One region of the Micromonospora sp. S4605 genome, then DNA from elsewhere that is predicted to be linked to it. Evidence: predicted binding sites of a transcription regulator. Region 1 holds the regulator's gene; the other holds the start of a gene.
What was found. The regulator HrcA, encoded in region 1, represses chaperone genes, less so after heat shock. The targets are predictions, from matches to a motif close to GGTTNGCACNCTCNNNNNGAGNGTGCNAACC.

Region 1 (3,408 bases):
CGGCCGGTGCCGGCACAACCTGCTCTACTGGACCGGCGCCGACTGGTGGGGCCTCGGCCCGGGGGCGCACAGCCACGTCGGCGGGGTGCGCTGGTGGAACGTCAAGCACCCCACGGCGTACGCCCAGCGGCTCGCCGCCGGACGATCGCCCGGCCTGGCCCGGGAGGTGCTCACCCCCGACGAGGCGCACACCGAGGACGTCATGCTCCGGCTGCGGCTCGCCGACGGGCTGCCGCTGGCCGGCCTGGACGCGGCCGGCCGGGCCGGCGCCGAGCGGGCGTTGGCCGACGGGCTGCTCGCGGCGCCCGAGTACGCGGCCGGCCGGGCGGTGCTCACCCTGCGCGGGCGGCTGCTCGCCGACGCCGTGGTGCGCGACCTGCTGCCCTGACCGGGGCCGCCCGGAGCCGGCCGGGGGAGCGGCCGGCCCCGGGTCACCTGGTGAAGCTGTAGGTCATCGGGTAGCGGTAGAGCACGCCCTCGTTGGCCTTGAACCCGCCGATGATCCCGAAGATCAGCGGCACCAGCCAGACGAGCATCGGGACGAAGAACAGGATCCCGCAGGTGACCAGCGTGACCACCCAGCCCAGCACGCCGACGATCGTCCAGGTGAGTTGGAAGTTCAGCGCCGCGACGGCGTGCGCCCGGACGGTCGGCGACTGCTGCCCGCGCACCATCATCGCGATGAGCGGCGCCAGCCAGCCGAGCAGGCCACCACCGATGATCACGCCGGCCGCGCCGCCGAAGTGGGCGATCAGGGCCCAGGTCTTGTCCTCGTTATTGGCGAAGCCGGCGGGTGGGCCGTAGCCGCCACCGGTCGGGTAGCCGGCCCCCGGGGGGTAGCCACCGGGCGGCGGGTAGCCGCCGGACGGGGGAGCGCCGGCTGGCGGAGGGTAGCCACCCGACGGCGGTTGGTCACCGGTGGGCGGCGGATAGCCACCGGGCGGGGGATAGCCGCCCGGGGCCGACGCCCCGGACAGTGGTGCGGTGGGTTCGTCACCGGCCGGCTGGCCGGGGACGGCCGACGGAGCGGTCGGGTCCGGCGGCGGTGCGCCGGGGCCGTCGGCTCCCGGGGGGCGAGGCGGTTCAGTCATGCACGTCACGGTAGGGGCAGCCGGCAAGGACGCACCAGAGCGACATCGACCGGCTTGTCCGGATGATCGGCCGGCGCGGGCGCACCGGTGGTCCGTCTTGATCATCGCGTCGGCGGGCCCGCCGACGTAGACTGGCACTCGCTACAGTCGAGTGCCAGGATGCGCCGCGCGGCCGGCAGTGCGCCGCCGGCCGACGTGCGACAGGAGGTGGGGGAGATGGGTCTCGACGACCGCAAGCTCGCGGTGCTGCGCGCGATCGTCGAGGACTACGTCGCCACGCAGGAGCCGGTCGGCAGCAAGGCGCTGGTCGAGCGGCACCAGCTCGGGGTCTCCCCGGCCACGGTGCGCAACGACATGGCCGTGCTGGAGGAGGAGGGCTACATCCGGCAGCCGCACACCAGTGCCGGCCGGGTGCCCACCGACCGCGGCTACCGGCTCTTCGTGGACCGGCTGTCCCGGGTCAAGCCGCTCAGCCCGGCCGAGCGCCGGGCGATCGAGCGTTTCCTGGTCGGCGCGGTCGACCTCGACGACGTGGTGCACCGCACGGTGCGGCTGCTGGCGCAGCTGACCCGGCAGGTCGCCGTCGTGCAGTACCCGAGCCTGGCCCGCTCCTCGGTGCGCCACCTGGAGCTGGTGCCGATCTCCACCACCCGGCTGATGCTCGTGATGATCGCCGACACCGGCCGGGTCGAGCAGCGACTGGTCGAGATGCCCGGGCCGATCCCGGCCGACGACGTCCTCGACCTGCGCCGGCTGGTCAACGAGAAGCTGGTCGGCACCCGGCTGTCGGAGACCCCGCCGCTGGTGCAGGCGCTGGTCGACGAGGCCACGCCCGACCTGCGGCCGGCGATGGCCACTCTCTCCACCGTGCTGCTGGAGACGCTGGTCGAGCGGCACGAGGAGCGGATCGCGCTGGCCGGCACGGCCAACCTGACCCGCGGCGGGCTGCTCGACTTCCAGGGCTCGCTGCGACCCATCCTCGAGGCGCTCGAGGAGGAGGTCGTGCTGCTCAAGCTGATCGGCGAGGTCGAGCCGAGCACGCTGCGGGTCCGGATCGGCGACGAGAACGAGATCGACAACCTGCGTGCCGCCTCGGTGGTCAGCACCGGCTACGGCCCCGGTTCGACCATCGTGGGTGGTCTCGGCGTGCTGGGGCCGACCCGGATGGACTACCCCGGCACCATCGCCACGGTGAGGGCCGTGGCACGCTACGTGGGCGACCTGCTGGCCCAGAACTGACCAGGCAGTACCGACGGCCGGTTCCGGCCGGCGACCGGCGCAACGCGAGACGAACATGAGGACACGGAACGCAGTGGCCAGGGACTACTACGGCATTCTCGGCGTGAGCCGGGACGCCTCCGACGACGAGATCAAGCGCGCCTACCGCAAGCTGGCGCGGCAGTACCACCCGGATGTCAATCCGGATCCGGAGGCACAGGAGAAGTTCAAGGACATCAACGCCGCGTACGAGGTCCTCTCGGACGACCGGAAACGGCAGATCGTCGACCTGGGCGGCGACCCGCTCGCCCCGGGCGGCGGGGGCGCGGGCGGCCCCGGGGGCCCCGGCGGCGCCGGCCCGTTCGTCGGCTTCCAGGACATCATGGACGCGTTCTTCGGCGGCGCGGGTGGCTCCCGCGGACCGCGGCCGCGTACCCGTCCGGGCGCGGACGCGATCCTGCGGCTGGAGCTGGACCTGCACGAGACCGCGTTCGGCGTGGAGGCCCCGATCACCGTCGACACCGCCGTGCTCTGCACCACCTGCTCCGGCGCCGGCACGGCCGCCGGCACCCACCTGGCCACCTGCGAGGCGTGCGGCGGCCGGGGCGAGGTGCAGTCGGTGCAGCGCACCTTCCTCGGCCAGGTGGTCTCGGCCCGCCCGTGCACGGTCTGCCAGGGCTACGGCACCACCATCCCGCACCCCTGCCCGACCTGCGCCGGTGACGGCCGGGTCCGCACCCGGCGGTCGCTGACCGTGAAGATCCCGGCCGGCGTCGAGGACGGCATGCGGATCCGGCTGGCCCAGCAGGGCGAGGTCGGCCCCGGCGGCGGCACCGCCGGCGACCTCTACGTGGAGATCCACGAGCGTCCGCACGACGTCTACTCCCGCAAGGGCGACGACCTGCACTGCCGGGTCACCGTGCCGATGACCGCCGCCGCGCTCGGCACCCGGCTGACCATCAAGACGCTGGACAGCGAGGAGACCGTCGACGTCAAGCCGGGCACCCAGCCGGGCAGCACGCTGCGGCTGCGCGCCCGGGGCGTGCCGCACCTGCGCGGCACCGGCCGCGGCGACCTCTACGTCCACCTCGACGTGCGC
Region 2 (3,408 bases), on a different contig from region 1:
CGTACGACCGGGCACAGAAGCGGCGTAACCAGCGCCCGTTGCCCACCTGACGACGAAACGGGGCGGACCGCGTCAGCGGCCCGCCCCGTTTCCGGTCGGAACTGGACTCAGAAGTCCATGTCCCCGCCACCCGGGCCAGCCGGGGCGGCCGGGGTCTTCTCCGGCTTGTCCGCCACGACGGCCTCGGTGGTGAGGAACAGCGCCGCGATCGACGACGCGTTCTGCAGCGCCGAACGGGTCACCTTGGCCGGGTCGATGATGCCCGCGGCCAGCAGGTCCACGTACTCGCCGTTGGCGGCGTTGAGGCCGTGGCCCGCCTCCAGGTTGCGCACGTGCTCGACGACCACGCCGCCCTCGAGGCCGGCGTTGACGGCGATCTGCCGCAGCGGGGCGTCCAGCGCAATCTTGACGATCTGCGCGCCGGTCGCCTCGTCGCCGGTCAGGTCCAGCTTGTCGAAGGCGGTCTTGCCGGCCTGCACCAGCGCGACGCCACCACCCGGGACGATGCCCTCCTCGACGGCGGCCTTCGCGTTGCGGACGGCGTCCTCGATGCGGTGCTTGCGCTCCTTCAGCTCGACCTCGGTGGCCGCGCCGACCTTGATCACCGCAACACCGCCGGCCAGCTTGGCCAGGCGCTCCTGCAGCTTCTCCCGGTCGTAGTCGGAGTCGCTCTTGTCGATCTCGGCCCGGATCTGGTTCACCCGGCCCTGGATCTGCTCGGCGTCACCGGCGCCGTCGACGATGGTGGTCTCGTCCTTGGTCACCACGACCTTGCGGGCGCGGCCCAGCATGTCGAGGCCGACGGCGTCGAGCTTGAGGCCGACCTCCTCGCTGATGACCTGGCCACCGGTGAGGATGGCGATGTCGGTGAGCATGGCCTTGCGGCGGTCACCGAAGCCCGGCGCCTTGACGGCGACCGACTTGAAGGTGCCGCGGACCTTGTTGACCACCAGGGTGGCCAGGGCCTCGCCCTCCAGGTCCTCGGCGATGATCAGCAGCGGCTTGCCGCCCTGCATGACCTTCTCGAGGATCGGGAGCAGGTCCTTCACCGACGAGATCTTGCTGTTGACGATCAGGATGTACGGGTCGTCGAAGACGGCCTCCATACGCTCCGGGTCGGTCATGAAGTACGCGGAGATGTAGCCCTTGTCGAAGCGCATACCCTCGGTGAGCTCCAGCTCCAGGCCGAAGGTGTTGCTCTCCTCGACGGTGATGACGCCTTCCTTGCCGACCTTGTCCATCGCCTCGGCGATGATCTCGCCGACGCTGGTGTCACCAGCCGAGATGGAGGCGGTGGAGGCGATCTGTTCCTTGGTCTCCACGTCCTTGGCGAGCTTGAGCAGCTCCTCCGAGACGCTGGCCACGGCGGCCTCGATGCCCCGCTTCAGGGCCATCGGGTTGGCGCCGGCGGCCACGTTGCGCAGGCCCTCACGAACCAGGGCCTGGGCCAGGACGGTCGCCGTCGTCGTGCCGTCACCGGCCACGTCGTCGGTCTTCTTGGCGACCTCCTTGACCAGCTCGGCGCCGATCTTCTCGTACGGGTCCTCGAGCTCGATCTCCTTGGCGATGCTCACACCATCGTTGGTGATGGTGGGGGCACCCCACTTCTTCTCGAGCACGACGTTGCGGCCCTTGGGGCCGAGCGTCACCTTCACGGCGTCGGCGAGCTGGTTCATGCCCCGCTCGAGGCCGCGGCGCGCCTCTTCGTCGAACGCGATCATCTTGGCCATACGGCGTTGTCCTCCTGGACACTCACGGGCCACCCGAGTGTGTGTCCCGGATGGGCCGCCTGGTGTACGCACCTTGGGACGTCGCCACCGGATGACGGCGACGCCTCCTCGGCCGGGCCGGATAGCCCGCGACGACCGGCCACGTGCCTCGCCAGCGGTTGTCCCGCCGGCGTGGCCGCGACCCCACCGCCCCGACCATTGGCACTCACAGGTTGCGAGTGCCAATGACTTGTTTAGCACTCTCCCTGGGCGAGTGCAAGCACGATCCCCCCGGTCAGCCGAGTTCGCCGGCCAGCCGGGCCGCGTTCACCGGGCCCTCGTGGGCGCGCTGCTCGGCGTAGGTCACGACCAGGCCGACGAGCTGTACGACGTGCGCCGGCAGCGCCAGCACCGCGGCGGCCAGGATGACCATGGTCACGCCGACCGCCGAGCCCGCGGAGTCGAGTGGAGTGAGGCCGAACGGCAGCGTGCCGACCGCCTCGACCACCCCGGCCACCATCGACCCGACGATCACCGCGGCGACCACCATCGCCACCCGGCCGAGCAGCAGGCCCAGCCGGTCGTGGAACATCCGCCAGGCCCGGCCGATCGGGGCCTGCCGCTCGAAGAGCCAGACCGGGCCGGCCATGCTCAGCGCGAACGCGAAGTAGATGCCGGGGATCACGCAGAGGCAGGTGCCCAGCGCGACGATCAGGCCGATCAGCAGGGTCCAGCCCCAGAGCCCGAGCGCCCGGCGCAGCCCGTACCGCAGCGCGGCGCCCAGCCCCACCGGCTCGCCGGCCGCCTGCCGGGCGACCACCCAACTGCCGGCGGCCCACCCCACGCTCTGCACCAGCCCGAAGAGCAGGCTGCCGCCGATCAGCACGCCGAGCATGATGGCCAGGTCGGTGAGGAAGGTGTCCGGCAGCGCGGCCGGGTCCTGGCCGGCCGTGGCGTCCCAGCCGGCCGTCGGGTCGACCGCCAGGCTGATCACCGACAGCGCCGCCGCCGGCAGCACCTGGGTGAGCAGCAGGATCGGCAGCAGCAGCCGCCAGCCGCGGCGGATCGCGCCGACGCACCGGTCGAACCAGCCGGAAACCCCCGCCCCGGGCGGGGTGACCAGCGGGTCGGTCGGGTCGAAGCCGTAGCCGGGCGGGTACCAGCCCGGCTGACCGAGCGCCGGCTGCGGATACCCGGGCACGCCGTACCCGCCGGTCGGGAACCCGCCGGTGGGCGGCGTCGGCCATCCCGGCCCGCCGGCGGCCGGCGGCCAGCCCTGCGGACCGTACGGGGTGACGCCACCCGGCCACGCCTGCGGGGCGGCGGGATCCCACGCCGAGGGCTGCTGCGCCCCGGTAGGTGGCGGCGCGGCCGGGTCCCACGGCTGGGGTTGCTGCGCGCCGGCTGGTTGCGGCGCGGCCGGGTCCCACGGTTGGGTCGGCTGGGCGGCCGGGCCGGTCGCTCCGGGCGGTTGCGGCGCCGTGGGATCCCCCGGCTGGTCGGCCGGAGGCCGCGGAGCGGTCGGGTCCCCGGACTGAGCGGCACCGGACGGCTCCGCCGGCTGGTTGGCGCCCGGAGCGGGGTCGCCCGCGCCGGGTGCGCCGGGGGTGGGGGACGACGCGTCCGGGGGCGGCTGGTCGGACATGAACCCTCCTCAGCGACAGCTGGAACGGCTCACGATCTTTCCTGGTGCGGTGCT

Region 2: groL (chaperonin GroEL) is a predicted target of HrcA. The motif match lies at 1,927-1,957, and genes of this name have one in related genera.

Annotation. Positions count from the first base shown of each region.
Region 1 covers NZ_QGSW01000145.1:29,785-33,192, forward strand. Annotated here, with positions in the region: gene hemW (radical SAM family heme chaperone HemW) at 1-388, shown strand, start outside; gene DLJ47_RS37625 (DUF4870 domain-containing protein) at 432-1,091, opposite strand; gene hrcA (heat-inducible transcriptional repressor HrcA) at 1,308-2,330, shown strand; gene dnaJ (molecular chaperone DnaJ) at 2,404-3,408, shown strand, end outside.
Region 2 covers NZ_QGSW01000298.1:7,137-10,544, reverse strand. Annotated here, with positions in the region: gene DLJ47_RS26800 (hypothetical protein) at 1-50, shown strand, start outside; gene groL (chaperonin GroEL) at 108-1,730, opposite strand; gene DLJ47_RS26790 (hypothetical protein) at 2,005-3,354, opposite strand.